DNA from 4 places in the Yersinia hibernica genome. Region 1 is predicted to be linked to each of the others. Evidence: riboswitches for the same ligand, from Rfam matches in the RefSeq annotation. Region 1 holds a riboswitch; each other region holds the start of a gene.

Region 1 (7,842 bases):
ATGGGGCAGCGCCGCTTGCTGCAAATCGAGCAAGATGTACTGAGCAAAAATAACCATTTAGCCAGCCATAACCGCGAGCATTTTGTCGAGCAACATATTTTGGCGCTGAATTTAGTTTCCAGCCCCGGTTCCGGCAAAACCACCTTGTTGACCACCACTTTACAATTGTTGGCCGGGCAAGTGCCTTGCGCGGTGATTGAGGGTGACCAGCAAACCACTCATGATGCCGAGCGCATTCGTGCCACCGGTGTACCCGCGATTCAGGTGAATACCGGCAAAGGTTGCCATCTTGATGCGCAGATGGTGCATGATGCTGCCCACCGCTTGGGGCTTGCCAATGATAGCCTGCTGTTTATTGAAAATGTCGGCAACTTGGTGTGCCCGGCCAGCTTTGATCTGGGGGAGCGCCATAAGGTCGCGGTGCTTTCAGTGACCGAGGGTGAAGATAAACCACTGAAATACCCTCATATGTTTGCCGCTTCCACTCTAATGATTATCAATAAAATCGACCTGTTGCCGTATCTGGATTTTGATATTGAGCAATGCATTGCCTATGCCTGTCAGGTGAACCCGGATATTCAGGTGATTGCTTTGTCGGCCAGCAGTGGCGAGGGGATGGAGTTGTGGCTGGAGTGGCTGGAGGCGCAGCGATGTGCATAGGCGTACCCGGCAAAATTGTGGCGGTGGGTGACGATATCCACCAACTGGCATGGGTGGAAGTGAGTGGCGTAAAACGCGAAATCAATATCGCGTTGGTGTGCGACGAATCACCGACTGACCTACTGGGCCAGTGGGTCTTGGTACATGTCGGGTTTGCCATGAGCTTACTTGATGAAGAAGAAGCCCAGCAAACTTTGGCGGCGTTAGCACATATGCAAGCTGTTGGGCTGGATTTAGATGAGGTCGCCAGCGAGGCCAATGATGCGCTACGTTGATGAGTTTCGAGATCCGGCATTAGTGACGGCGTTGTTGAGCCGTATCGAAAACTTACTGCCGCAGTTGGCGGACCAACAGCGCTGGCCGTTGCAGATCATGGAAGTGTGCGGCGGTCATACCCATGCAATCTTTAAATTTGGTCTTGACCAACTGCTGCCCGGCGGGCTGGAGTTTGTGCATGGGCCGGGTTGCCCGGTGTGTGTGTTGCCGATGGGGCGGATTGACAGTTGTCTGGAGATTGCCGCCCATCCGGAGGTGATTTTCTGCACTTATGGCGATGCTATGCGAGTACCGGGCCGCCAGGGTTCAATGCTGGATGCCAAACGGCACGGAGCGGATATTCGCGTGGTTTACTCGCCACTGGATGCCCTGATGCTGGCGCAGAATAACCCCTCGCGCGAAGTGGTATTTTTCGGCCTGGGTTTTGAAACCACCATGCCCGCCACTGCCCTCACATTGCAGCAAGCCAAACGGCTTGAGTTGACGAATTTCACTGTGTTCTGCCAGCACATCACCATCATCCCGACCCTGCGCAGCTTACTGCAACAACCTGATGTGCGAATCGACGGTTTCCTTGCGCCCGGCCATGTCAGCATGGTGATCGGCACCACCCCCTACGACTTTATTTGCAGCCAATTCAATAAACCGCTGGTGGTCACCGGCTTTGAACCGCTGGATATTTTGCAGGGGTTGGTCATGCTGCTAGAGCAGATGGTCAGCGGGCGGTGTTGTGTACAAAATCAATATCGCCGTATTGTGCCAGACAGCGGCAATCTACTGGCACAACAAGCGCTGGCCGAAGTGTTTATGGCAAAAAACCGCAGCGAATGGCGCGGATTAGGCGAAATCGCCGAGTCCGGTGTGCAACTCAGTGTGGCATATCAGGATTTTGATGCTGAGCGGCGTTTCAATCCACAGCAACACCGAGTGGCGGATGACCCGCGATCCCGCTGTGGCGATGTGCTGACTGGGCGTTGTAAGCCAGATCAATGCCCCTTGTTCGGTGGCGAGTGCTCGCCAGATAATGCATTTGGGGCGCTGATGGTTTCCTCTGAAGGGGCTTGTGCCGCTTATTACCAATACCGCTAGCTATCTAAGTCAATAATTAGGCCATAACTCAATGAATAAAAAAGAAATTACCCTAGCCCACGGCAGTGGTGGACGGGCCATGCAGAGTTTGATCGAATCCCTATTTTTGGCGGCATTTTCTAACCCAGCACTGAATGAGCGCGAAGATCAGGCGCGTATTGCGCTGGCGGATCTTACTGCACTCGGCGATCGGCTGGCAGTATCGACGGACAGCTATGTCATCGATCCTATTTTTTTCCCCGGTGGCGATATTGGCAAGTTGGCGGTGTGCGGCACGGCGAATGATGTGGCGGTCAGTGGCGCAACACCGCGTTATTTGTCGTGCGGTTTTATTCTGGAGGAGGGGCTGCCACTGGCTGATTTAGAGCGCATTGTGCAATCAATGGCGGCCACTGCCCAGCAGGCGGGGATTGAGATAGTCACGGGAGATACCAAAGTGGTGCAGCGCGGTGCGGCTGATAAAATTTTCATTAATACCACGGGTATCGGGGTGATCCCCTCGGCTATCCAGTGGGGCACCGCGCTGCTCCGTGCGGGCGATCGGATAATTGTCAGTGGCACGGTGGGCGATCACGGCGCGACTATTTTGAATCTACGGGAAGATTTAGGGCTGGAGGCGGCATTAGTCAGTGATTGCGCCCTACTGGCACCGCTCATTGCGCCGTTGCGCCACATTGCCGGTGTGCGGGCGTTGCGCGATGCTACGCGGGGTGGGGTTACCGCCATTTTGCATGAGTTTGCTGCCGCCAGTGGCTGTGGCATGGAAATCAATGAAGTGGATTTGCCACTGAAACCGGCGGTGCGCGGTATTTGCGAATTACTGGGGCTGGATGCACTCAATTTTGCCAATGAAGGTAAGTTGGTGCTGGTCGTCTCGCCTGAAGCACAAGATGCGGTCTTGGCGGAGTTACATCGCCATCCACTCGGCCGGGATGCTGCCGTTATCGGGCAGGTCACGGAGAGTCAACACGTGCGTCTATGTGGTGCATTTGGTGTCTCGCGCCGGCTGGATTTGCCGCTAGACGAACCGCTGCCTAGAATTTGTTAGTTTGGAGTTTCTGTGGATAAAAACGGCCTCTGCCTGCGGATCAAAGGCAAGGTGCAAGGGGTGGGATTTCGCCCCTATATCTGGCAACTTGCGCATCGTTTCGGGCTACACGGTGATGTCAGCAACGACAGCGCCGGAGTGACGGTTCATTTGTGGCAATCACCCGCAGTGAGCGATTTTTTGCAGGCATTGCCGCAAGATTGCCCACCATTGGCGCGCATTGATAGCCTCATCAGCGCACCCTATCACTGGGAACAACCCCCGCAGGATTTCGTGATTCATCACAGCGGGGCTGGGCAGATGGATACTCAAATTGTGCCAGATGCCGCAACTTGTGATGTGTGTTTGAGTGAAATGAATGACCCGGCCAATCGCCGCTACCACTACCCGTTTATCAACTGCACCCATTGTGGCCCGCGTTTTACTATTATCCACCGCATGCCTTACGACCGGCCCTATACCGCCATGGGCAAGTTCCCATTGTGTGCGGCGTGTCAGGCCGAATATGACCACCCCGCAGACCGCCGTTTCCATGCTCAGCCCAATGCTTGTGCGGATTGTGGCCCGCGACTGTGGCTAACCGGAGCGGACGGGCAGGCCGTGGCCCATGGCTTCTCTGCGCTGGAGCAAGCCGCTGTTGCGCTGTTGGCGGGTGACATTGTGGCCGTCAAAGGATTGGGCGGTTTTCATCTGGCCGCCGATGCGACCAATTCCGCGGCGGTGGCCCGTTTACGCGCACGTAAACAGCGGCCCACCAAGCCGCTGGCGGTGATGTTACCCAATACGAACTGGCTGAAAAATTGTGTGCAAGATGCTGATAATAAATCTTTATTGCGCTTATTACGCAGCCCGGCGGCCCCCATTGTTTTAGCCGCTAAGCAACCAAACAGCCCACTCAGCGCCGCCATTGCCCCAACGTTAGCGGAAATCGGCATCATGCTGCCCGCCAATCCGCTACAACATTTGCTGCTGCAACAGGTCGCGCGCCCATTGGTGATGACCTCCGGCAATGGCAGCGGCAAGCCACCGGCCCTGAGTAATGAACAGGCCTTAAGCGCGCTGAATGAGATTGCCGACCACTGGCTATTGCACGACCGGGACATTGTGCAGCGGGCCGATGACTCGCTGGTGCGTTTTACCCCATATGGGGCGGAAATGTTGCGCCGCGCCCGGGGCTATGTGCCGGATGCTTTCGAGCTGCCGCCGGGATTTAGTCAGCAACCGGCCATGTTGGCCCTCGGGGCTGATATGAAAAACACTTTCTGCTTACTGCGTGACAGCAATGCGGTGCTGAGTCAGCACTTGGGGGATCTGACCGATGGTGATATTGCGCGGCAACAGCAGCAATTATTAGCGCTATTTTGCGATATTTATCATTTCACCCCACAGGCGATGGTGGTGGATGCACACCCCGGTTATGTCAGTCACCGGCTCGGTAAAGAGTGGGCTGCACAGCAGAATATTCCTTGTATCGAAGTACTGCATCATCATGCGCATTTGGCCGCTTGTTTGGCGGAACATGGCTGGCCGCGCCAGGGTGGGGCGGTAATCGGTTTGGCGCTGGATGGGCTGGGGTATGGTGCTGATGGTCATTTATGGGGCGGCGAATGTTTGCGGGTAGATTATGAGAATTGTGAATATGTGGGCGGTTTGCCTGCGGTGGCCTTACCCGGCGGGGATCTGGCTTCTCGCCAGCCATGGCGCAATTTATTGGCGCAATTGCAGCGCTTTGTGCCGAATTGGCAACATTTTCCGCAAGCCGCGGCAATCCCTTTGCCGCAAGCTGAAGTGCTGGTGCGGGCCATTGCGCGTGGCATTAATGCACCGCCGGCTTCATCTGCGGGACGATTATTTGATGCGGTGGCGGCGGCGCTGAATATTGTGCCACAGGCTATCAGTTGGGAAGGCGAGGCCGCTTGTTTGTTGGAGGCGCTGGCATGGCAAAGTCCTCGCACAGTTCCGCCCGTCACTTTGCCACTGCGCGCTCACCAATTGGACTTAGCCACTTTCTGGCAGCAATGGCTGGCTTTTGATGCCTCACCGGCTGAGCGGGCTTATGCTTTCCACTTCGCACTGGCACAGGGCTTCGCCACATTGGCTCGCCAAGCGGCACAGCGTTATAATATTGATACCATTGCATTTTCTGGCGGTGTGTTACATAACCGCTTACTGCGCGAATTACTCAGCGAGCAACTGCATGACTTCAAATTATTGATGCCGCAGCGCTTGCCGGCCGGCGATGGTGGCTTAGCGCTGGGGCAGGCGCTGATCGCCGCTGCGCGCAGCTAATAATATGCTAATGCCAGCCACTAAAACTTTGCAGAATAGAATAATTCTGGGTGATGAGTATGGCTGGTTGTGTTAAAAATGAAGTTCATTGACTCGGGGTGCCACCTCGTAACAGGGGGGCTGAGATAATACCCGTATGACCTGATCTGGATTATGCCAGCGGAGGGAAGTCGAGGTATCTTAAACACCGATACCCCCTCTTGTTCGCTGGTGGGGGCATTATGAAGACTATTCACACTGACACATCAGTCACACCGGTTCTATTCCCTGACACACTGGCCGCCGCCAGTCTGCAACAATTTCGAGCCACTCCCCCATTAGTGCATTGCTTGACGAATGAAGTGGTGCAGTCATTTACTGCCAATGTGCTACTGGCGTTGGGGGCTTTTCCGGCGATGGTGGTTGAACCTGAAGAGGCGGCGCAATTTAGTGCCATGGCCAACAGTTTACTTATCAATATTGGTACGTTGCATCGGGCGCGAGCGGAATCCATGTTGGCGGCAATCAGCGCCGCCAATCAGGTGGGGACTCCTTGGGTGCTGGACCCGGTTGCTGTCGGTGGGCTGGCATATCGCACTGATTTTGCTAAAGAATTACTTCTGCTCAAGCCTGTAGCAATACGCGGTAATGCGTCGGAAATCATGGCATTGAGTGGCATCGCAACGATGGGGCGCGGGGTTGATAGCGTGGATACTTCACTGGCGGCTTTGCCTGCTGCTCGTCAATTGGCAACACAGGCCCGGACGGTCGTTGCAATAACCGGTGAAGTTGATTACATCACTGATGGTCAGCGTGTTTTTGCGGTGACTGGCGGTGATAAGCTAATGACTCGGGTGGTCGGTACCGGGTGTGCGCTCTCTGCGGTGGTGGCGGCGTTCAGTGCGCTGCAAGGTGATCGTCTACACCATGTTGCCACCGCTTGCCGGATTATGTCGCAAGTGGGCGGGCAGGTATCTCAACGCGTTGCCGGGCCGGGGAGCTTTATTCCTGCATTCCTTGATGGCTTGTATCAATTGGACACCTTGGCGTATTAATTCTGCTTGATTTTATCTCCTTCTCACCACAGTTTTATTCTCAGATTAAATCTAATATAAGCCTCTGCGGAGGCTTTTAATTTATATTCAGCAAATGTTTTTCCATGGTTTAAAATTTAAATGGAGAACATTCTCATCTTTTTGTCTTCTTGGTCTTTTTCTACATACCTGTTTTGAGTCCCCTAATAAACATATAGGAAAATATAATGGCCATTCTGAATAGTTATAAGATAGCGGCGCTATTTGCCGTCGGGATATTAGTGGCAGGATGCGCCTCAAAAGTGACGACCAGTGCGCAATACTCTGGTTTCCTCAGTGATTACAGCAAATTACAAGAGACAGAATCCGCAAGTGGTCAGAAAATATTGCGATGGGTTTCGCCTAATTTTAATGCCAAACAATATACTGGTGTTTATTATACTCCGCTAGTTTATTACCCGAGATCAACACCTACTCAGCGAGTCAGTCAGAAAACGTTAGATCAAGTATTGGCTTACGCGAATAAAAGACTTAAAGAGGCGGTTAGCCGGCAATTACCGCTAGTCAACTCGCCAAAAAAACGTAATACCTTGATTGTGCGGGGGGCGATTACCGCGGTTTCTGCTGAAGATAAAGATATTGAAGTCTATGAAATGATACCAATAGCGGCGGTGATTGCCGGAACCATGGCGGCGACAGGTAATCGTGGCCAACGCACGGCGCTCTATCTAGAGATACAGGTTATCGACTCCAATACCGGTAAACCAGTCATTGTTGTGGTGCGCAAGGCTTATGGTAAGGACGTGAGTAATAGCGGGTCACCGATTACAGCGGACGAAGTGGAAAGTACGATGGATACCTTGGTCTACGACATCATTAATTTCAAGGCAAAAAGCCAAGCTACCCCGTAACCTGTGGTGGCCACTCAGCCTCTTTGAACCCGTGGTATTGAGGTTGAGTGGCCCCTATTGACATTTAATCCGACCTAGTCTGTTTGGTGGGTGAGGTTTAATAACTCATTTAATTTCATTGGCTTACCTAATAAGTAGCCCTGAACCTCATCACACATTAGCTGTTGGAGATGCTTGAGTTGTTCCGTCGTTTCGACACCCTCGGCGGTTACTGTCATAGACAGAGCATGTCCAAGATTAATAATGCCTTCAACAATAGATTCCCCTTCATGGGACTGTGTGAGCTCATCGATAAAGCTCTTATCAATCTTCAGCCCATCGAATGGGAAACGGCGCAGATAATTGAGTGATGAATATCCGGTACCAAAATCATCCATTGATAAACGCACTCCCAGGGCTTTCAATGCTGTCATGGTTTTAAATGCCCCATCCGCATCTTCAATCATTATCCGCTCGGTGATTTCCAGTTCCAGCCGATGACTTGGTAGCCCGGTCAGCAGCAAAATTTGCCGTACACGCTCAATCAGGCGTTGGTTCCGGAATTCAATAGCAGAAA
Region 2 (7,842 bases), 1.1 Mb from region 1:
GCAAGCTGGCAGCAGAAGGCAAAATCGAAGCCACGTTCACTCGTGACTTACTGGGTATCACCAAGGCATCCTTGGCGACCGAGTCCTTCATCTCTGCGGCTTCGTTCCAGGAAACCACGCGCGTTCTTACTGAAGCTGCGGTTGCCGGTAAACGTGATGAACTGCGTGGCCTGAAAGAGAACGTCATCGTGGGCCGTCTGATCCCAGCCGGTACCGGTTATGCTTATCATCAGGACCGTATGCGTCGTAAAGCACTGGGCGAAGCTCCAGTGGTTCCGCAAGTGAGTGTGGACGAAGCGACGGCTAACCTGGCTGAATTGCTTAACGCTGGTTTTGGTAACAGCAAAGACTAATTTCTTTGTGTGCCACCAACGTAAAAACCGCTCCTCTCGGGGCGGTTTTTTTTGCTTATTTTTCAGGATAATAATGTGGAATCTACTGAAGAGAACGGCCTAAATGACTATCCCAGTCTTTCCAAACCGGTTGTAGCCCAGCCCGCGCCACTGCCTGAGCCACCTGTTCAGGAGTGCGATTATCATGCGGAGCAAACTGCTCAAGTTCCGGATGATTGTCGGCATATCCCCCCGGCTGAGTTTTCGAGCCCGCACTGACATTGTTAATCGCCAGCGGAATCACATTATCACGGAAGAAAGGTGATTCGCGTGTGGATAAGGACAGTTCCACATCCGGTGCAAATAGCCGGAAAGCACAAATCAGTTGCAGCAATTGTGACTCACTCATCAGGGAGGCGGGTGCAATGCCCCCAGCGCAAGGCCGTAAACGCGGGAACGAGATAGAATAGCGACTCTGCCAATAAGTTTGTTGCAGGTAAAACAGATGCTCCGCCAGCATGTAGCAGTCAGCGCGCCAACTGTTCGACAAGCCAATTAAAGCACCCAATCCAATCTTATCAATTCCTGCGCGCCCCAAACGGTCCGGGGTTGCCAGTCGCCAGTGAAAATCCTGTTTATGGCCGCGCAAATGGTGCTGTTGATAAGTCGCCGGGTGATAGGTTTCTTGATAAACCATTACGCCATCCAATCCCAGCGCCTTGAGTTCCGCATACTCTGCTGCTGCCAATGGCTGAACCTCCATCATCAGTGAGCTGAATTGGCGGCGGATAGTGGGGAAATGCTGCCTAAAATAGTCCATGCCAACTTTGGCCTGATGTTCGCCAGTGACCAGCAACAAGTGCTCGAAGCCCAGTGCTTTGATGGCCTCACATTCGCGGATGATTTCCGCCTCATCTAAGGTTTTGCGTTTGATGCGATTACTCATTGAAAAACCACAATAAGTACAATCATTGGCACACAGGTTAGAGAGATAAAGCGGCACATAAAAACTGACGGTATTGCCAAAACGTTGGCGGGTCAGTTGTTGAGCTTTCTGCGCCATGGGTTCCAGATAAGCTGACGCCGCCGGTGATATCAATGCCATCAAATCGTCACGACTGGGTTTCGTGGCATGAATGGCCCGCTCAACCTCGGCGGCGGTTTTGCTGTTAATGCGCAGCGAAATATCGTCCCAATCCAACTGTTGCCAGCGCTGAGTAAAATCTTCAAACATGATTTTCTTCCTCAAGCTGGCTGAGGAAACCGGTCAATGGGCTGGTGGCACTGGCTTGCTGTTGGCTTGCTCCCAAACCGGCCTTGCGCGCTAACTCACCTGATTCGACCGCCAGCCGGAATGCTTGCGCCATGTGTATTGGCGAGTGGGCCACGGCAATCGCCGTATTCACCAAAACAGCATCTGCACCCAACTCTATCGCCTCAAGCGCATGACTTGGCGCGCCAATGCCAGCATCAATAACCACCGGCACTTTGGCTTGTTCGATAATGATTTGCAGAAAATCGCGAGTGCGTAAGCCCAAATTGGAGCCAATCGGCGCTCCCAATGGCATCACCGCCGCACAGCCAGCCTCTTCCAGCCGTTTGCACAGCACCGGGTCCGCGCCGCAATAAGGCAAAACCACAAACCCCTCTTTCACGAGCATCTCCGCCGCTTTCAGAGTTTCTATCGGGTCAGGGAGTAAATATTTCACATCAGGATGGATTTCCAATTTCACCCAATGGGTGCCCAGAGCCTCCCGTGCCAAGCGGGCAGCAAAAACTGCTTCCTGGGCCGTTTTGGCTCCTGAGGTATTGGGCAGTAGGCGCACACCTAACTGGCGCAATGGTGCCAGAATGGCATCGTTACCGGCGTGGAGATCCACGCGCTTCATCGCCATGGTGACGAGCTGTGAACCGGAGGCTTGCAGTGCGGCCAGCATCAATTCAGCCGTGGCAAATTTGCCCGTGCCGGTAAATAAACGCGAGGTAAAAGTGGTGTCGGCAATTTTCAGCATGTCAGCCCCCGGCAATTGCTTGGAATAGCAAAATGTTATCTCCCTCGCGTAATTGACATTTTTCCCAGTCAATTCGAGGGATGATGACTTGATTCACCGCCAGCGCCGTCCCCGGCTGGTGGCGATTTAACTGATTGACTAACTTGTCAGCAGTGATATTGGCCTCTACTACGAATGGCTGGTCATTGAGCACAATGTGCATATGGTTTATCGTCACCATCCACCTCCACAGGCGGGGCAATGTGCTGCCCGCACAAGTTGTAAGGTGCTCCAGCTCTGTTGTTTGCCATCAAATAAGCGCAGTTTGCCGCTTAATGGCGACGGCAATCCCGCTAACATTTTGATGGCTTCCAGTGCTTGCAAAGTGCCAATCACCCCCACCACCGGCCCCAATACACCGGCGGTGCGGCAATTTCGCTGTGGCAGTTCTTTGTCGGGATAAAGACAGGCATAGCAACCATGGGAATAGGGCGGTTCAATCACCAGCAACTGGCCACTGAACCCCACCGCACTGCCGCTAATTAAGGGTTTTTGTGCTTTGATGCAGGCGGCATTCACCTGATGGCGCGTCTCCATGTTGTCACTGCAATCCAGCACTAAATCGACGCCCGCGACGGCATCAATCAATGCTTTACCCACTAACCGCGTATCAACGACGATAGTTTCAATTAATGGATTGAGACTTCGCAGATGGTGCTGTGCGAGTCGGGCTTTATTTTTGCTGGCCGAGGTCTGGTTAAGGTCGGTGCTGCGATACAAGATTTGGCGCTGCAAATTGGTCAGCTCGAGCGAGTCATCGTCAGCCAATAACAATTTGCCCACGCCAGCGGCAGCCAGATAAAGCGCGGCCGGGGCACCCAGCCCCCCGAGTCCGACCATCAGCACACTGGCACTTTTTAGCTGCAACTGACCCGCTGGGCCAATATCTTCGAGTAACAATTGGCGGCTGTAGCGCAAGAATTCACTGTCACTCAGTTCAGGCGTGTCTATCATCGCTCAGCTCCTTACCCTCAATCAGGTGCAGCAATTGTGCGGTGGCTTGCTGCCAATCATCAGCCTGAGTTATGGCACTGACCACCGCCACACTGCCGACACCGGTGGCCAATACCGCAGGGACGCGCGCAATGCTGATGCCACCGATAGCCACGGTGGGGTAATCCGGGGTGTTATCGACCATCTGCTTGAGTACTGCCAACCCTTGGGGGGATGACGGCATCTGCTTGGTTTGTGTCGGGAATATATGCCCCATGGCAATATAAGAGGGCCGCACTGCTTTGGCGATTGCCAGCTCATGCTCATCATGGGTAGAGACGCCGAGCCGCAACCCGGCCCGCTGAATGGCAGCTAAATCAGTGGCTTCCAGATCTTCCTGCCCCAGATGAACACCATAAGCGCCGTGCTTAATGGCCAGCCGCCAATAATCATTGATAAATAAGCGCGCCTGATAACGTTTGCCCAGTTCAATGGCGGCGGCAATATCTTGTTCGACTTGTGCATCGGCTAAATCTTTAATGCGCAATTGAATGGTGGTCACACCCACGGCCAGCAGCCGCTCTATCCACAACAATGAGTCGACAACCGGATATAGCCCAAGGCGCTGCTTGGTGATTGGGAAACCTTGTTCAGCAGAAAATGAAGCATTATCAGATGGGTTCATTATTGGCCTCCGTGGTCAGATGGGCTGGGCGGTGATATAGCTCACTGCCACGGGAGCGGAACTCGGCTGACATCTGCTCCATACCGGATTGTAAAATCTCAATGGGGTGAGCCGCAGTTTCTTGCGCTGCCGCCAATTCTTGCTTAGCCGCATAGTCGCGCACCTCCTGCGAAATCTTCATGGAGCAGAATTTCGGCCCACACATTGAGCAGAAATGCGCCACTTTGCCGGACTCTTGCGGCAGGGTTTCATCGTGATAAGCCCGCGCAGTGTCTGGATCAAGAGCCAAATTGAACTGATCTTCCCAGCGGAATTCGAAGCGGGCTTTTGACATGGCATTATCGCGGATCTGTGCGCCGGGGTGGCCCTTGGCCAGATCTGCCGCATGAGCAGCAATTTTATAAGTGATAAGCCCTTGCTTTACATCATCTTTGTTGGGTAGGCCAAGGTGCTCTTTCGGGGTGACATAACACAGCATGGCGCAACCAAACCAGCCAATCATGGCGGCGCCAATACCCGAGGTGAAGTGGTCATAGCCGGGGGCAATATCTGTGGTCAATGGGCCTAAGGTATAAAATGGTGCTTCGTGGCAATGCTCCAGCTCCTCGGTCATGTTGCGGCGAATCATCTGCATTGGCACATGCCCCGGGCCTTCAATCATCACCTGCACGTCATACTCCCAGGCAATTTTGGTCAATTCTCCGAGGGTATGCAGCTCGGCAAATTGGGCTTCATCATTGGCATCCTGAATAGATCCAGGACGCAGACCATCACCGAGTGATAATGAAACATCATAGGCGGCGCAAATTTGGCAAATCTCGCGAAAGTGCTGGTAGAGGAAGTTTTCCTGATGATGGGAGAGGCACCATTTCGCCATAATTGACCCACCACGGGAGACAATTCCGGTGAGCCGTTTGGCGGTCATCGGCACATAACGCAGCAACACGCCCGCATGAATCGTAAAGTAATCAACCCCTTGCTCGGCTTGTTCTAACAAGGTATCGCGGGATATCTCCCAGCTCAGGTTCTCCGCCACGCCATTGACTTTCTCCAGCGCCTGATAGATGGGCACGGTGCCGATAGGGACCGGACTGTTACGCAAAATCCATTCACGAGTTTCATGAATATAGCGGCCGGTGGACAAATCCATCACGGTATCTGCGCCCCAGCGGGTAGACCACACCAGCTTTTCCACTTCTTCTTCAATGGAGGATGTCACCGCTGAGTTACCAATGTTGGCGTTCACTTTCACCAAAAAGTTGCGACCAATAATCATCGGCTCAGATTCAGGGTGGTTAATATTGGCGGGAATTATGGCCCGACCAGCCGCCACTTCTTGGCGAACAAACTCCGGCGTGATGTTTTCCGGCAAGTTAGCACCAAAGGCTTGCCCGGGATGCTGGTGGCGTAAGACTTCACCGCGAATCCGCTCACGGCCCATATTTTCGCGAATGGCGATAAATTCCATCTCCGGCGTCACTTTACCGGCTCTGGCGTAATGCAATTGAGTCACGCATTTGCCATTAATGGCTTTTTGCGGGCGAGGCAAATGCTCAAAACGTAAATGATCCAAACCCTCATCAGCCAAACGTTGCTGAGTAAAGCCCGAGCTGAGGCTGGTCAGCGCCTCGGTATCCTGCCGGTCGGCTATCCAACTTGTGCGCAACTTGGGTAAGCCGGCATGGACATCCAGTTTAGCGCTCGGGTCGCCATAAGGGCCGGAGGTGTCATAAACCGGAATTGCTTGGTTATCTTCATAACTCGGCGTGTCTTTGCTGCCGCCGATCAATGTCGGGCTGAGCTGGATCTCGCGCATCGGAACTTGAATATCGGGGCGCGAGCCTTGCAGATAAATACGTCGCGAGTTGGGGAAAGTCACCCCTTGCAGGGTGTCGATAAATTGTTGTGCTTCGGCGCGCACTTGTTTTCGTGGGGTAACTTGACGCGCGGGTGATGAGTTTTGAGCAATATTTTTAGACATAGCAAATTCCTACCAGTGTGGTTTATAGGGAAAATTGCTTGTCTGGAGCTTGGCGGGAGTAACGATGTTTGCCAGTGAACGGCCGCCACCGGTAAGGGGAGGACGGGCCTGTAGCGATAAATTACTCTTGTTCCCTTCGCGGGTATTAACCCGATCAGGTTCCGCGGATCCCGAATTAACGGTCTCAGCCTGCGTTTGCTTCCCTAAGAAAGCAGGTGCTAGGCACTCCGACAAGAGCCCTTACTATACGAGGTTGAATTAAAACTACAAGCCCGTGCTGATGTGGGTTATTTGACCTGGCCTGCTTGCCCCACTGGCTGAGCGGCTTGCCATGACTCGGCGGCCCATTGAATTAATTGATCTTCTAGCCTGAATCTGGCATCGAGTGCTTCGCCGATATCGGATAAAGCCTGTTGAAACTCAGTGCAGCTATCTTGGTCTATCTCAATGTTTGTATAACGATCATGAAATGCCATGATAGTTTGAGTGTTATTTTTTAACGCGGGATACACTTTGGTCGTCAGCGCCATTTTTGGGCTGGACGCCCCTTCTACCTGTTTGATAATTCTATCGTAGATATGAAAATGCCCGGAGGAGAGATAATCCACCAGGTTATAGCAAAAGTTCTCCAGCGCTTTCTCATTAAGCGGGGTATGCTTTTCTTTTTGCGGCTTAATACCGATCACTGTGCAATACGAAACGAGCAGTTCTTTACGTGCATGAAGCCATTGATCAATTAATTCATTACTGCCGCCAACGCGTTGAGTCAGGCTTTCCAGTCGGTTTAGCATGAGCGACTCCATGTGTAAGAATACATTAATATGGGTTACAAAAATGTAACAAGCCGGATTCTAGATTGCCAGTGAAGTCGAGGTTGTGCAACAACGATATGGAACTACAACTTACAGGTAAAGAAAGTGGCTGGTGGATTGTCAGTCATGAAAACAAATTATGGCTACCAAAAGGGGAATTGCCGCAAGGTCATGCCGCCAATTGGTCATTACAGGGCGCAACCGCCAGACAGATTGGTGAATGGCAAGGGCAGGATGTTTGGCTTATTCGCCAACAGATGTCCACCGACATGGGATCAGTACGACAATTACTGGATGTCGATCGCGGCTTGTTCCAATTAGCGGGGCGTGGGGTGCAATTAGCGGAGTTTTACCGATCTCACCGCTATTGTGGCTATTGTGGCCATCAAATGCATGCCAGCCGCACTGAATGGGCCTGCCTGTGTAATCACTGTCGTGAACGTTATTATCCGCAAATTGCCCCTTGCGTGATTGTGGCCATTCGCCGTGGCGATGAAATTTTATTGGCGCAGCATGTTCGTCATCGCGGTGGCATTAACACCGTATTGGCCGGGTTTGTCGAAGTGGGCGAAACACTGGAGCAGGCGGTGTCCCGTGAAGTGTTGGAAGAAAGTAATATCCACATTAAAAACCTGCGTTATGTGACATCGCAGCCGTGGCCATTCCCGCATTCACTGATGATGGCGTTTATGGCGGAGTATGCCAGCGGTGAGCTGCGCCATGATCCTAAGGAGCTGCTAAATGCCGGTTGGTATCGCTATGACCAATTACCCTTGCTGCCGCCGCCAGGCACCGTGGCACGCCGATTGATTGAAGATACCGTTGTTTTATGTCGTGAAGAGCGGGAAGATGCCAGCCAATAGCTAAAAACCCTCTTTAGCCCCCGCAGGAAAGTATTATCGGGCATGCTACAATGCGGGCAGATAATCAAGGAGCTTTGTCATGAATGAGTTGAAAAACGATCGTTATCTGCGTGCGTTATTGCGCCAGCCGGTAGATGTCACGCCGGTGTGGATGATGCGCCAAGCCGGCCGCTATTTGCCAGAAT
Region 3 (7,842 bases), 1.5 Mb from region 1:
AGTCATACAATCCCGGTTGTGAGTCCATGACAAAACCACCGGGGCTGTGTTCTTCTGGCAACTCGCCTAGATTGGGCGCAACATAGCCCATTCGGTGCATGCGCGGCACATAAAGATGGGTAAAAGCCGCGACCGAGCCGCCACTGCGATCCGCCGCCAGCCCTGTGACGGTTGAGCGCTCGAGCAAGAAGCTGAGCAGCTCGGTTTTGGCAAAAATCCGCGTCACCAGTTCACAATCTTTCAGGTTATAATGTGCCAGTGCGGGTTTGTCATTGGCAAAACGCTGGTTAATTTCATCCATCCGCTGATAGGGGCTGTCACTGGCTTTCCCCTCGCCCAGCAAGGTTTGTGAGACTGATTCGAGGCTGAATGATGGGAAATTCCAGGTGGCGGATTTCAGCGCTTCAATCCCATCAATGATCAATCGCCCGGCAGCAGAGGCAAAAAAATGCCCCTGTTTAAAGCCGTGCTCGCGCCATTCCAGCAGGCTACCGCCCCGGCCAAAGCGCAAGGGGATTTGATAGCGGTCGGCGTGTTTTTGTAATACCCGCAAATCAAATTGCACCAGATTCCAGCCAATGATGGCATCGGGGTCATATGTCTCCAGCCATTGGTTGAGTTTCTCCAGTAACAATGGGCGGCTGGCGACATACTCCAGCTTGAAATCCAGCGCGGTTTCATCTGCCAAATGGCCATTGGGTGGCCCTAGCATGTAAACTTGCCGCTGGCCGCACCCCTCCAAACCAATGCAGTAAAGCTCGCCGTGCTCACTGGTTTCGATATCCAATGACACCAGCTTAAGTTGCGGGCGATAGTCATCTGCCGGTTTCATTTGCGTATTGAGCAATGGGCCGTTGCCATTTTCTTCGCCACTAAACCAAACCGGCGCGGTAATGAAGCGCTCCATGAGAAATCGCTCCGGCGGACGAATATCGCCTTCATAGACATTCACACCGCTTTCTCTGAGCAGTTTTTCCAGGCGAATTAATTGGCGATGTTGGCTGCAATACAGGCCCAATACCGGGCGTTGGTGGAAATCGGACAACTCAAGAGGGCGCAGTTGCCAGCGGCGTTCATTACGCAGCACGGTTTCAGCCCGTTGGCGCTGTTCGGCCGGGATAAATGCCACCGAAGGTTGCGGCGGCAGCCTGATGTGCTGCGGCCCTTCATCGGTGGCTAACCAGAATTCAACTTCGGTGCCTGCTTGCGTGTCTCGCCAGTGGCGGGTGAGCAGGAAGCCCTGACGGGGTTGTGCCACGCGACTGTCCTATAATTAAGAAATAATGTCGGAAAACTCATGCTACCTTAGCATGGTTATTTATACAGTAATTGTCTATTTCAATGATGATTTACTATTAATTCATACAATTCGCTGATTGACTCATTTCTTGATGGGCTGGACAATCCCCCGCGCCTGAATTTTGGGTATTAACCAACGGACAAATTTATGGAAGCCTATTTATTACATTTACTGACGCAATCTCTGGCTTTCACGCTATTTGTCGTCATGTTAGTCACTTTTTTCGAGTCTTTGGCACTGGTCGGCATGTTACTGCCCGGCACGGTCATGATGACCACTGTGGGCGCGTTGATTGGCAGCGGCGAAGTGGGCTTTTATTCTGCTTGGGCTGCCGCAACAGTGGGTTGTTTGGTTGGGGACTGGGTCTCGTATTTTATCGGTCGCCGTTTTAAAGCGCCGCTGCATCGTTGGTCTTTCCTGAAAAAACATAAATCACTGTTGGATAAAACCGAGCACGCCTTGCATAACCACAGTATGGCGACGGTGTTGCTGGGGCGCTTTATTGGCCCGGCCCGGCCGATTGTTCCAATGGTCGCGGGGATGCTAAATTTACCGCCAGTGAAATTCGCCTTACCGAATGTGATTGGCTGCCTGACATGGCCGCCGGTCTATTTCTTCCCCGGCATACTGGCCGGCGTTGCCATTGATATCCCACAGAGCGCCAACAGTTATATGTTTAAATGGCTGCTATTTGCGGTGGTGATGCTGATTTGGTTGGCATTGTGGTTATCATGGCGCTGGTGGCGTTTTGGCAAACGCAGCCCGGACCGCCTGAGTCAATGGTTGCCTTTGGCCCGTTTGCGCTGGGTGACGCTGCTTGCCATTATGGTGGCGATTGCCAGTTTTACCTGGCTCCATATGCAGCCAATCATGCCACTTTACCGTCATCTGTTGTGGAAAGTATTGGCAACATAATCGGTTACGAGCGGGTGATAATGCCCAGCACACTGGCTTCTGGCGCACTGCCGTTGACCAATGCTTGGGTGGGGCCATCATAGTAAATACGGCCATCGACAATTAATAAGGTGCGCTCGGCAATGCGGGCGGCATCATCCAGATTGTGCGATACCATCAACAGGGTCAATTGCCGATTTTCGCAGACATTCTCTACCAATTGCAGCATTTCATTGCGCAGGGCCGGATCGAGCGCGGAAAATGGCTCATCCAGCAGCAGGATGGGCTGGCTGCGCACCAAGCAGCGTGCCAGTGCTGTCCGCTGGCGCTGGCCGCCAGAAAGTTGCGCCGGTAGCCGCTCGAGGCACTGTTCCAATCCCACTTGTTGAGCAATGTGGCGCAAGCGTAATTTTTGCTCGTGATTGAGCTTTAGCCCCGGATGCAACCCCAAGCCAATGTTTTGCTCAACAGTCAAATGGGCGAACAGATTATTTTCCTGAAATAGCATCGACACTGGCCGTTGCGCGGGTGGCGTCATAGTATGGTCTTGATTATTCAGCAACATACGGCCGCTGGCGGGGGCTAAAAACCCGGCAATTAAACTCAGCAGCGTGCTTTTACCCGCCCCACTGGGGCCAAGAATGGCCACCCGCTCACCGGGTTGAATGCGCAAATCAAAACGCATCGGTAAGTGGTCATATAAATAGGTGATTTTCTCAAGCTTTAGCATGGCGGCTCGGCAGTTTTTCAATCAAAGTAAATAGCAGGAAACACAGCAGCAGCAACAGCAAAGCGGTGACCGCACCATCCTGGCTGCGATAAGATCCTATCTGCTGATAAAGATAAAATGGCAAGGTGCGAAAATGCTCGTTGCCAAATAATGCCACCACGCCGAAATCCCCGATAGAAAGCACACTGGCGAAGGCCAGTGCTTGAGCCAGCGGGCGTTTCAGCGCACTTAGCTCAATATGGCGCAAACGGTGCCAGCCGCGAATATCCAGTGATAAGCACAGCGGTGTGTAGCGCCAGGCAAGGTCCCGCATCGGATTATCCAGCACTTTTAAAGCATAGGGCACGGCCATCAGCGCATTGGTCAACATCACCAGCGCGTAAGGGGATTGTGGCAAACCCAGGGTGTCATTAAGCAATAAGAAAAAGCCGGTCGCCAACACAATGCCCGGCATCGCCAGAATCACCATCCCGCTGACTTCCAATGCTTGCCCGTAAGCTGCGTGCTGGCGCAGTTTCAATTCACGGCTGCTCCACAACAGCATCATGGTCAGGGTAATACATAATAATCCGGCCCCAATGGCGATGACCAGAGAGGTGAAGAAAGCTTGCCACAGTGCCGGTTGCTGCAACACTGTCAGCATGGTTTTATTGCTGCCATCAATCACGACGGCCAGCAATGGCGGCACCATCAATAATAATGCCGCGCCAATTAACAGTGTGTCGCCAAGGCGCGCGCCATAACTGTCTTGCGGGTTGCGCCAACTTTGCCCATGGGTATTGCCCACCGCCAACACCGAGTTTAGCCGTTGGCTCAGCACCACCAAGCCGAGGCAGCAACTCAGTTGAATCAGTGCCAGTAATGCCGCGCGCCCTAAATCGTAGTCATAACTGAGCGCTTGATAGATAGCCAGCTCGATTGTGGTAGCTTGCGGCCCGCCGCCTAAAGAGAGCACGGTGGCGAAGCTGGCGAAACACAGCATAAAAATCAGTGCAGCGGTGGGCAGAATCTGGCGGCGTAAATAGGGCCACTCGACGAGCCGGAAATGCTGCCAGCCATTCATGCCCAACTGTGCGGCTAATTGGCGCTGTTCCACGGCAATGTTTTCCAATGACTGCAAGAGTAGGCGGGTCGCCAGTGGCATATTAAAGAAGATATGCGCCAGTAAAATCCCGGGCAAACCATAAGGTGAGAAGCGGTATTCCAGCCCCAGCCAGCCAAATAACCCCGCCAGCCACCCTTGGCGGCCATAAACGGTCAAAATGCCAAAGATGGCGACCAGCACTGGCAGCACCAACGTCATCGCGCATAAGCGCAGCATCAGTTGGCGGCCGGGGAAGCGGCGGCGATATAAGGCCCGGGCCAGAAAAATCGCCGGGGTGACCGACAGCAGTGCAGAGAGAAATGCTTGCCAGAAAGTGAAACGAATCACATGCCACAAATAGCTATCATGCCAGATGCTTTGCCAGTCTGCCGCAGGGGCGTGACGCCAGATAGCGCCGAACGCCAGCAGCGCGACACCGACTATCAGCAAGGCGGCCAGTAGCCCCGGCCACAGCCAGGCGGGGATCAGCGGCTGACGGCGGATTGCCATGCTTGAACCCATTTGCCACGATTATCAGCCACGTCTTTTGCATCAAATTGCAATGCTTTTTGCGGCACTGTCAGGGTGTCAAATCCGGCCGGTAAATCCATTTTTATCACCGGATACATCCAGTTACCGGTCGGGATATGATTTTGAAATGCCGGGGTGACGATAAACTGCATAAAGCGCTGTGCCAGCTCTGGTTGTTTGCTCGACGCGACCATGCCAGCCACTTCCACTTGTAAATAGTGGCCTTCGCTAAAATCAGCCGCGGCATAGTTAGCTTTCTTTTCTTCAATCAGATGATAAGCCGGGGAGGTGGTGTAGCTGAGCACTAAGTCCCCCTCACCTTTGAGGAACAGACCATAAGCTTCGCTCCAGCCTTTGGTCACGGTGACCGTTTTTTTCGCCAGTTGCTGCCATGCTTGCGGGGCTTTATCGCCATACACTTTTTGCATCCACAGCATTAAACCGAGGCCTGGGGTGCTGGTGCGCGGGTCTTGATAAATGATTTTCCACGGCGCGCTGCTGTCGACCAATTCTTGCAGGCTTTTGGGCGGGTTTTGCAATTTGTTTTTGTCATATACAAAAGCAAAATAGCCATAATCATAGGGGACGAAAGTTTTATTCTGCCACTTTTCCGGCAAAGTCAGCTGGCTGGTATCTACCTGATTTGGCGCAAATAACCCGGTTTGCTCTGCGGCTTGAACCAGATTGTTATCCAAACCTAAAATCACATCGGCCTGACTATTTTTGCCCTCCATCCGCAGGCGGTTTAGCAGCGAAACCCCGTCTTCCAGCGCGACAAATTTCAGTTGGCAATCACACTCTGCTTCAAAGGCTTTTTTTATCGCCGGCCCAGGGCCCCAGTCGGCGGCAAAGGAGTCATAGGTATACACCGTCAATGTCGGTTTATCCGCAGCAACTGCCGCCGCAGAGAGTAAAAACAAACAGGGAATCATACATTTAAACACTTTGCACTCCTTAGGAATAAAGGTGGCAAAGGTATCTGAGGCGGTAGCTAACATCAGCCGCGTGGGGGCGATGTTCTCTTTCTCAAATCCCTTCGCCGGTGTTAACCGGATCAGGTTCGACGGGTTTACTCTCAGCCAAATGGGGAAAAACCCCCTTTAGCACCCCGTTGAGACGGCGCTATTGTAGAGATTAATCTGGACGGGTGAAAGCCGCTTTATCCCTCTGGCGGTGTAAACCAGGCGGATTTGAAGTCAAACCATCCTAATGTGTTCATGCGCACCCCGCGCATACTGTGCTGGCCATATAATTCTAGCCAGTGATGGAACAGCGGATGGAATTGATTCTGGCTGACCAATCGTTGGCTCCATTCCGCCATGGGAAGAGCATTATTACGCCATAATTCAACATCTTGGTGTAGTTCCTCGTCCAGGCAATATTGCAGTAGCGGCAGTTCATACAAGGTGGCGAAGAGGGAAAACTCCAGCGGCAAGTAGAAGTTGGCGCTGCCAAGCCAAATATCACTCTGCGCATCCCCCTGATACCATTGAGTGTAATCCACTATTTGTATTTTCAATGTTACGCCTTGGGCGGCCAGCAACTGGGTCAGTGTTTGGCTGATAGCATCAAATTCGGAATGATCACTGTAAAAAGTCAGCGTCAGCTCGGTCAAACCTTCGGGTTTCGCTTCCAATGCGGTGAGCCGGTTGTGGTGCCAGCGCGGCAACATGCCGTAGGCGGGCGACCAGTAGTGCTGATAAAAAGGATCGGCGTGACTGAGCAGGGCGACCGGGGTTATCAGTTCACACAGCCAACGGCGGGTCTCGGGAGGGCAAGTCTGGGGAGAGCGCTGGTCGAATAACAAAAAGTAGCATCCTTCTTCCAAGCGGCTTTCCAGCTCATTTTTACTGGTATCGTCCGCCTGCAATTGCACTCCAGAGTAAACCAGCTCCTCAGATAGCTCCGGTAAGACCCAGATATTGACTTCATCAACCAATGCGCGGAAACCAAAATAGTTGTCAAACGCCTGAATTTTCAATTGGCTGTGGTGATTACGAATCACCGAATAAGGGCCAGTGCCAATAGGATGTCGCCGGAAGTCCGGTTGATTTTCCCACTCTTGCGGCAAGATCATGGCGTGCACACTGCCCAATAACCACGGCAGCCAGCTATCTGGGGTACTGAGATGCACATCAATCACATACGGCGTGGGGGAGCGCACCGCCGTAATATGTGCAAAGAGAGGTTGGGGGATTAATCGGGTCAGGCTACCAATCACATCATGCATATCCAACTCACGGCCATGGTGAAAATGAATGGCCGGGCGCAAATAAAAGCGCCAATGCAAGGGACTGATGGCCTGCCAGTGATGAGATAAATCCGCTTCCAGTTCCCCATTTTCCTCATTTATTCGTGTTAGGCCGTTAAAAATTTGCCGCACCATATGGGTTTCTGAGCGGCGCAGTGCGGTGCCGGGTAACAGGTTTTGCAGTGGGCGATAATAGAGCACCCGCAGAATGTGTTTTCCTTGGCGGAAGCTGCGCCCCAGCTGGGATAGCAGCATTTGGCGCACGGTTTTTTTATCCCCGACTAACTGCACCAATTGGTCAATATTATCTTGCTCGAGTAACTCTTCGGCCCGCTGTTGTTGCAGTGCCAGCCCGGAATAGAGGAAGGTCAGTTGTGAGCGCTTACCTCTGCCCGCTTCGGCTTGCCAGTTGAGCCAGCCCTCTTGCTGCATACTGCCCAGTAACGAGCGCACATGGCGGCGCGAGCAGCAGAGCACGTCGGCGAGCTCCTGTAGCGTGGTTTCTGTGGGGGAACCGTTAAAACGTTGCCAGAGGCGAATAAACTGTTGTTGCAAGCGCGAGGCCGACATAAAAGAGGAACTCCTCAGCAAATTTCATCAATTTTTCTTTCCCTATATTACGCAGATACTGGTCATCAATAACAGCAGGTTATTGCGGCAATAGCGGCGAGATCACACCCCAGGGGAGGAATAAGATGATTTTCAACTTACAACGTTATTCCACTCATGACGGCCCCGGTATTCGCAGTGTGGTATTTCTCAAGGGGTGCTCGTTGAGCTGCCGCTGGTGCCAAAATCCAGAAAGTCGCTCGCGCCATCCAGAGGTGCTATTTGACCCGCGCCTGTGTTTATCAGGTTGTGATTTGTGTCATCAGACTTGCCCGCAAGCAATCCAACATATTGATAATAAAATTGTTATTCATCGTCAGCGCTTGACTGACGGCGATGTTCAGGCGCTAAGCACGCGCTGCCCCAGTGCGGCATTAACAGTGTGTGGCAGCCCAATTGATATTGACGCCACTCTGGCGACCTTACTGCGCGACTTGCCCTTT
Region 4 (7,842 bases), 630 kb from region 1:
GCGTCCTGCGTGATGGTGGGCTCTATGCTGGCGGGGACTGAAGAATCTCCGGGTGAAATCGAGCTCTATCAGGGCCGTTCATTCAAATCTTACCGTGGTATGGGTTCTTTGGGGGCGATGTCTAAAGGCTCTTCAGATCGCTATTTCCAGACCGACAATGCTGCCGATAAATTGGTACCTGAAGGTATCGAGGGGCGGGTGGCATATAAAGGTTTGTTGAAAGAGATTGTGCATCAGCAAATGGGCGGCCTGCGCTCATGTATGGGGTTGACCGGCTGTGGCACCATCAATGAATTGCGCACCAAAGCTGAGTTTGTTCGTATCAGTGGTGCAGGTATTCAAGAAAGCCATGTTCACGACGTAACCATTACCAAAGAATCCCCTAACTACCGTATGGGGTAATGCCACCGGCCTCAACCGGCGAGTTTGGTCATCGTCCGCGGCCCGCATTGCTGATTGACGTTGTGTCAACTGCACATGCAGTGCTGCGGGCGTTAACTGACTGCTTGGTTTTCCCGACTGGAATTATTCTGGTAACCACTAAATTTATTTTTTAAAAAGCGGCGCACATGACAAAAAATATCCATAAACATCGCATCCTTATTCTGGATTTTGGTTCGCAATATACTCAATTGGTGGCACGCCGTGTTCGTGAGATTGGCGTCTATTGTGAGCTCTGGGCGTGGGACGTGACCGAAGCTCAAATCCGCGAATTTAATCCCAGCGGCATCATTCTTTCCGGCGGCCCTGAAAGTACCACTGAGCATGATAGCCCGCGCGCACCGGATTATGTTTTCACTGCGGGTGTCCCGGTGCTCGGCGTGTGCTACGGCATGCAGACCATGGCGATGCAATTGGGTGGCAAAGTTGAAGGTTCAAATCAGCGCGAATTCGGCTATGCGCAGGTTGAAATTAAAACTGACTGCGCACTTATTCGTGATATCAAAGATGCTATCAATCCAGCCGGTGAAGCAGTGCTGGATGTCTGGATGAGCCATGGTGACAAAGTCACGGCGATCCCTGCTGATTTTGTCACGGTCGCCAGCACCGATACCTGCCCGTTTGCTATTATGGCTAACGAAGAGAAACATTTTTACGGTGTGCAGTTCCATCCTGAAGTGACCCACACCAAGCAAGGTCAACGTCTGCTGGAGCGCTTTGTTCTGGATATCTGTGCTTGTGAAGCATTATGGACTCCCGCGACGATCATTGAAGATGCGATTGTTCGTCTACGTGAGCAAATTGGTGAAGACCATGTGATTCTTGGTCTGTCCGGTGGCGTTGACTCCTCGGTGACGGCCATGTTGTTGCATCGTGCTATTGGCAAACGTCTGACTTGTGTATTTGTGGATAACGGCCTGCTGCGCTTGAATGAAGCCTCGCAAGTTTTGGAAATGTTCGGCGATAAATTCGGTCTGAACATTGTCCATGTTGCGGCGGAAAACCGTTTCCTCGCGGCACTGGCCGGTGTTGATGAGCCCGAAGCAAAACGTAAAATTATTGGCCGTGTATTTGTCGAGCTGTTTGATGAAGAGGCCTGCAAGCAGGACCAAGTGAAATGGTTGGCACAAGGTACTATCTATCCAGATGTGATTGAATCTGCTGCATCTGCTACCGGGAAAGCACATGTGATTAAATCTCACCACAATGTCGGCGGTTTGCCGAAAGAGATGAAACTGGGGCTGGTAGAGCCGCTGAAAGAGCTGTTTAAAGATGAAGTGCGTAAAATTGGTCTGGAGCTGGGCCTGCCGTACGATATGTTGTACCGCCATCCATTCCCGGGGCCAGGTTTAGGGGTGCGCGTATTGGGTGAAGTGAAGAAAGAGTATTGTGATTTGCTGCGCCGGGCTGATGCCATCTTTATTGAAGAGCTGCATAAAGCGGATTTGTACAATAAAGTGAGCCAAGCATTTACTGTATTCCTGCCTGTTCGCTCTGTTGGTGTGATGGGCGATGGCCGCAAATATGACTGGGTTGTATCACTGCGTGCTGTTGAAACCATCGACTTTATGACCGCGCATTGGGCACATTTACCATATGATTTCTTGGGCCGCGTTTCAAACCGCATTATCAATGAAGTCAATGGCATTTCTCGCGTGGTTTATGATATCAGTGGTAAGCCGCCAGCAACAATTGAGTGGGAATAAGCATCGTTTTTTTTCGATAATATATTTTCAATAACATAATTGAAGCCTCTGATATTTCAGAGGCTTTTTTATTTTATGTTTTTGCTCAGATAAAAACTATATTTTGTTTTTATATTTTATTGTAGACAAAAAATGAGTTAATTATTTGAGGGTTTTTCTATCCACGCCAGTCTCTCTATGTGAGTATGAAAAGGTAAGTCATTACATACCAGCTTGTAAAAATAGCATATTCCTTTTTGCTTTGTTTTAGAGGTGATATATGGATATTAATAAATCAAGTAAGATGTTTTATGTATTGGTTTTCATCTCATTTAATGTAATGTCCGATCGTTTTAATGATGATAATACGTGTTTTTATTCTAGCGATAATTATTTGGAAAAAAGTGATTCAAAGAAGTTTTGTGTGCCATCTTATACTGAAGATGAATGGCTTTTTAGTCAGTGGAATAACAATATATCTTCTATTAAGGTTCCGCTAAATATTCAAGTTGATGTTTTTAGTGATTTTTCATTTACCGGGAAATCAAAGTCACTTTATCAAGATACTAATGCTGCTGATTTGATTAACTATGGGTTAATGTCAGATATCAGTTCTTATCGAGTATTACCGAAAAAATTGTATCCTGATAATAAACGCATTCACTTTAATTATCACTCGGAATTATTTCCAGAGAAATATGTTGGCTATAATTATTTTATTAGCCGAGGGCACAGTATTATCTTAACCCGAGAAAACCAACCGAGAGATATAGATGGACAGAGCTCATCTATATTTTATAGTCATGCAGGACAGATTATGTCGGCATTTTCTGGGCAAGGGTTTGATCGCAATCTTTATTGTTTGCATGTAACAGATTTGCGAAGAGATAGGCGGAGTGCTGATGTCGCTTTTTCTTATTGTGATTTTTCCAACCCTGGGCAACGTTGGTTTCCTAAAAAGATAGAAGAAAAATTCACCTTGGTTAATCAAGCTACCGGCACTCCTTTGTTATTGGACGATGACGGATTCTATATTTATTTAGATGCTCAAGATAGTTCTATTAATCAATATCCTAATCGAAAACTAGAGCATTATCAGCCAGTAACGAGTATAGATACTATTTGGTTTGATGAACATTATATTGAAAAATTGAACTCACTGGCCGTAAGGCCATTTCTCCAATATAAAGAAACACTTGGGGTTTTAGATGGTCTTGGTCATCACAATATCATTTCGCACCATCTGGATGAAATTGATGATATTAATGTCTATCTAGAGTCCGGAGGGAAAAAAAGGTGGGATATTTACTATAATGCTGAAACCCAATATTTGCTTGCTTACAATAAGTTAAGTCAAGATAGGAAATTAGCAGAGACATCCTGCCTTTCATTGCTAAATAATAGTGATGAAGAACATTTGGCAGTTTATTTCTCCTATGATCGCAGTAGCTATAGTGATAACTCCATTACATATCATTGTGATAACGGTGTCGCTTATAATATGTATACTCATCGATGGAATTTTATGGCAGACCAAGGTTATCGCTATTTAGTTAATGGGTATGAAAATAAAGTTCTGCACTTTTTTACCAATGATAAACCGCAAAGGACAACCTATCGTGGTACATTGATTGGGCCAAAACCAGGGGTGCTCATTGGCAAAGCTATCAATTTTAATGAGCGAAAACCTCAGGATGCAATATTGACTAGTAATCAGGCACTGGCTTATAGCCTTGATATGGAAAAGAGGGTGTGTGAACTAAAAAACATAATTGATAACAAGGATACTCATTGCACAGGAGCAGATACCAGTTGGTCTTCAACTGATTATCACGTACAGAATACCCATCTCAGTCGTTATTACATTCCTTGGTTACTGATACGAATAGTATATAGGTTATATAGCGATGAATGGACTGATGAACTGACTGCTTTCTTGCAAAAAATTGAAGCACTGGACACTCTTCTGGAGAAAAATAAAGATAAGCCCGTTGACAGTGCTGTATTAGAACAAACAAAAGCGCTATTAGTTGAATTTTTACATACTTATAGCTCATCTGAATACAGCAAAATTTGGTATCAAGCTGCACATGTTCTCAATCGTGTTGAAGTATTGATCGAGTGGGGGAGTAACTCACCGTCATAATTAAAGTATGGTGTACGTTATTCACTATTAGCTGGAATTTTTCCAGCCGTGGCGGGTATTAGGTGGTTTTGATCAAAGAATGGCCTTATTTCAGCCCTTGTGACAGTTTGACCAATCAGTGCAAAATATAAAATATGGCGATGCGAAAACATTGCGCGAGAGTCATTTATCAATCATTTATAAGTATGTAGTAGGGAGCTTAGGCTCCCTTATTTTTAATCTATCTGTGCGGGGAGTTTATATAAAATAAAGAAGCTATTAAATTGGGAAAAAACCGAGCAATAATATTCTCATTATTTTTATTTTCACCTGAATCTGGTTGTAATGAAATATATTCTCCTTGGGTTTTGACCCTGCAGGATAATGTATTATCTATTGATTTGCGGATTGGAGCCGTGGTTTGCATATTTTCAGTGAGTGGTTTTCCTTCTGCGCATTTATTCTCTGGTTGAGTAAGATATTTAGACTGAGTTTTCTCCTCTGGCAGGATAACATCAATATAACGCTTGAGAGTTTGGAGGCGACCATTGATGTCCTCTTTGTTTAGCACTGAAAAATCAAGCTGACGAATGGTTTTTATTTCTTTTGCTAACTCAATTTTATTGCGAATGTCATTTTGACCTGAAAAAAACTCAACCAGCTTAGTGGCGGTATTAACTGATTTATTTTGTATGTTGTCATTAGCAACATAATTAAGGTTGCTGCAAATGTTAATTATATGATTTATTGCTGATTTCTCTATTTCGGCTTTTTTATTTTCACTACCATTATTATAGTGAGATATTAATTCGTGAATAGCATGATTTTTTAATAGTGTTTCAGGCGAGTTACGCCAAGTTAATCGAAGTATTGGTGGTCGGTCTGAAGATATTGCAGTCGTGAATCCTGTCATATTTATTATCCTTTTCGCTGAATTAATTTTCACTATAGCATGTGAATTTTATTGAAATAAATAAGGGGCTTTATAAATCAGTATTATACCTTACTTGGATTTATGACTATTTCTCGTGGTGTTTGAGGCCCGCCTGCGGCCAAATGTAAGGCGGCCGCTCACTCTCTTGAAATTTGATGATTTTTATATTTATCATCTGGTTACATAAATAATCGGTGGCACTAATCATTGGATGAGCTAATAGGTGATTGATCTTCTACCATCAGCCCGTGATAATAACAATTCTGACTCGGGGTGCCTGTCACAAATTGTGGGATGGCTGAGATATTACCCGTATTACCTGATCTGGATTATGCCAGCGTAGGGAAGTCTCGGCACCGCTGGGTACCGCCTTCTTGACCGCCGGTTAGGAGGAATATGTTGCTTCAACCTGCCGTTTTTTCTTCAGTTATGCCCATTCCCACCACACTATTGGCCTGCTTACCTGCTGATATATCTGCGGGGGCTTATTCATGAAGCGAATTAATGCACTCACCATCGCCGGAACTGACCCGAGCGGAGGGGCGGGTATTCAAGCTGATTTAAAAACCTTTTCTGCGCTACAGGCCTTTGGCACCAGTGTTATCACCGCTTTGGTAGCGCAAAATACCCGTGGTGTGCAGTCGGTTTACTCTATCGAGCCGGATTTTGTTGCTGCTCAAATGGATTCTGTGCTGAGTGATGTGCGTATCGATAGCGCCAAGATTGGCATGTTGGCAAATGCTGAGATTGTCGATGTTGTCACCACGCAACTGCGCCGTTACCCGATTCCATTTGTGGTGCTAGACACCGTGATGGTTGCCAAAAGTGGTGATCCATTGTTGGCACCCGAGGCGGTTGATGCGGTGCGCCGTTTACTGATTCCCCAGGTGGCCCTGATAACCCCTAATTTGCCGGAGGCTGCAGCATTACTCAATTGTCAGCCTGCACATAATGAGCATGAAATGTGTGAGCAGGGGCGGGCATTGTTAGCATTAGGTTGTCAGGGGGTATTGATGAAAGGTGGGCATTTGAGTGGTGAGGAAAGCCCGGATTGGCTGTTCACCGCACAGGGCGAACAGCGTTTTGTCACTCGCCGGGTTGATACCCGACATACCCACGGCACCGGGTGCACTTTATCGGCCGCCCTCGCCGCCTTGCGGCCGCGGCACACCAATTGGGCGGACACGGTGAGTGCGGCCAAAAATTATCTGCAAGGGGCGCTGGAGCAGGCAGACACCCTCGAGGTGGGGCAGGGGGTCGGGCCGGTACATCATTTCCATCAATGGTGGTAACCCTGAGTGCTTGGCGTTACCGCGATTACTGCGTCAGTAAATAGCGCTGTGTCATCGCAAACATCGCGATGGCACGCTGCAAATGATCAGCATCAAAACGGTTAAGCAAGTAACTTTTAGCACCTTTACGCGGGCGAATACACAGTAACAGTTTCGGATTATCTGCTTCATCTTTGATCCAGTCGAACTGATAGCTGCCGATGCTTTTTTCATCTTCCCGCCAGGAAATCTGTAATGCTGGCAATGGGTTATCTGCAGTCGGTTGCCTGACGGCAAAAAAGTATTCTCCCGCCCAGAAGCCAGCATAATTTTCATCAGATTGTAAGTTTTTGGCCCGGAAAACTGGGGCCGCAGCGAGCTGGTTGATGGCATCCAATGTTATTTCTTGCTGCGCTTGTTGCCACAATGGGACGTTATTTTCAATTTGCCAACAAGCCGCACCCAAATAATCATTCAGACCACGCCAATCACTGTCCAGTTGTTGGCGTAATTCCTCGTCGAGGATATTACGGTATTGCTGCATGCCACTTGGTTGGTCGCCCAGTGTTTCGTAGGTAATTAACTCCATGGTGCGGGGTTTGCGGCGAAAACTCATCCATAACACCACTTTAGGGATACGAAATTCAATCGACTGAATGCTGAGCCGATAGCTATCCCCTTTGTTCACTACAAAGCCGTTGGCAGTGCCGCGTTTATTTTGATAGTTCCGGATTATCACTACGCTATTTAGCCCCATCCAACCCGTCACATAATGCTCACTGTCAGAGTTGGCGACATCCAGGTCTACCACCATTTGGACGATTTTATCACTCTCGAGCTTGTCTAGTGGATGGGCATCCCCGGCGGAGTAATACAGTTTCTCGGGGGCTTCAGGTAACTCAAGGGTCAACATAACATGGCCTTCTTTCGGGAATGTATTCGTTATATTTCAAGCTGCAAGTGACTTGGCTGCTGTTGTTGCTTGCCCATAAAAACCGCATTATTGACCGCAGCCCGCTGACTTGTGTACCGCCGTCCTACAACTTAATTTATGTCGAGTATAGTTATCAATTCAAGATTGTCTGGTTTATATCTTACATCAAGCTGTCATACAGATTGCGCTATAACGAGAATTGGGATGAAAATTCGTGCTATGGATCAACTTTTTCTACAGTTAAGAGTCATAGACATGCAAACTAATATCACGCATGCAAATTTGTTGCACCGAGGCCAGTTGAATGCCTGGCGAGTAGATTAATCAGATAATAAGGATTTTCGATAATGAAAGGTCACAAAACCCGCCATTGTCTTGTTGCTGCGGCGATACTCAGTGCCTGTTCCTGGGCTTTCGCGCAGCCGGCGGCAATTATTGCCGCGTCCTCATCA

What was found. A riboswitch is a leader RNA that binds a small molecule or an ion and turns the genes downstream of it on or off. The one in region 1 is predicted to bind thiamine pyrophosphate.
Region 2: linked by a shared signal. The riboswitch ahead of thiC (phosphomethylpyrimidine synthase ThiC) and the one ahead of thiM (hydroxyethylthiazole kinase) in region 1 are both predicted to bind thiamine pyrophosphate.
Region 3: linked by a shared signal. The riboswitch ahead of thiB (thiamine ABC transporter substrate binding subunit) and the one ahead of thiM (hydroxyethylthiazole kinase) in region 1 are both predicted to bind thiamine pyrophosphate.
Region 4: linked by a shared signal. The riboswitch ahead of thiD (bifunctional hydroxymethylpyrimidine kinase/phosphomethylpyrimidine kinase) and the one ahead of thiM (hydroxyethylthiazole kinase) in region 1 are both predicted to bind thiamine pyrophosphate.

The regions. Positions count from the first base shown of each region.
Region 1 is NZ_CP032487.1:4,019,512-4,027,353, reverse strand. It holds gene hypB (hydrogenase nickel incorporation protein HypB) at 1-660, shown strand, start outside; gene hybG (hydrogenase maturation factor HybG) at 651-935, shown strand; gene hypD (hydrogenase formation protein HypD) at 922-2,025, shown strand; gene hypE (hydrogenase expression/formation protein HypE) at 2,057-3,073, shown strand; gene hypF (carbamoyltransferase HypF) at 3,086-5,362, shown strand; TPP riboswitch at 5,447-5,547, shown strand; gene thiM (hydroxyethylthiazole kinase) at 5,584-6,396, shown strand; gene D5F51_RS18930 (DUF3313 domain-containing protein) at 6,603-7,286, shown strand; partial or broken gene D5F51_RS18925 (putative bifunctional diguanylate cyclase/phosphodiesterase) at 7,361-7,842, opposite strand, start outside.
Region 2 is NZ_CP032487.1:332,431-340,272, forward strand. It holds gene rpoC (DNA-directed RNA polymerase subunit beta') at 1-353, shown strand, start outside; gene thiH (2-iminoacetate synthase ThiH) at 436-1,566, opposite strand; gene D5F51_RS01565 (thiazole synthase) at 1,559-2,344, opposite strand; gene thiS (sulfur carrier protein ThiS) at 2,346-2,564, opposite strand; gene D5F51_RS01575 (HesA/MoeB/ThiF family protein) at 2,558-3,337, opposite strand; gene thiE (thiamine phosphate synthase) at 3,321-4,001, opposite strand; gene thiC (phosphomethylpyrimidine synthase ThiC) at 3,988-5,982, opposite strand; TPP riboswitch at 6,097-6,222, opposite strand; gene rsd (sigma D regulator) at 6,270-6,773, opposite strand; gene nudC (NAD(+) diphosphatase) at 6,872-7,657, shown strand; gene hemE (uroporphyrinogen decarboxylase) at 7,737-7,842, shown strand, end outside.
Region 3 is NZ_CP032487.1:786,570-794,411, forward strand. It holds gene D5F51_RS03775 (DNA polymerase II) at 1-1,258, opposite strand, end outside; gene D5F51_RS03780 (DedA family protein) at 1,448-2,215, shown strand; gene thiQ (thiamine ABC transporter ATP-binding protein ThiQ) at 2,220-2,924, opposite strand; gene thiP (thiamine/thiamine pyrophosphate ABC transporter permease ThiP) at 2,911-4,518, opposite strand; gene thiB (thiamine ABC transporter substrate binding subunit) at 4,494-5,483, opposite strand; TPP riboswitch at 5,553-5,660, opposite strand; gene sgrR (HTH-type transcriptional regulator SgrR) at 5,699-7,360, opposite strand; gene D5F51_RS03805 (glycyl-radical enzyme activating protein) at 7,486-7,842, shown strand, end outside.
Region 4 is NZ_CP032487.1:3,391,449-3,399,290, reverse strand. It holds gene guaB (IMP dehydrogenase) at 1-402, shown strand, start outside; gene guaA (glutamine-hydrolyzing GMP synthase) at 570-2,147, shown strand; gene D5F51_RS15990 (hypothetical protein) at 2,407-4,272, shown strand; gene D5F51_RS15985 (hypothetical protein) at 4,493-5,164, opposite strand; TPP riboswitch at 5,445-5,548, shown strand; gene thiD (bifunctional hydroxymethylpyrimidine kinase/phosphomethylpyrimidine kinase) at 5,677-6,477, shown strand; gene D5F51_RS15975 (hypothetical protein) at 6,503-7,369, opposite strand; gene D5F51_RS15970 (inhibitor of vertebrate lysozyme family protein) at 7,738-7,842, shown strand, end outside.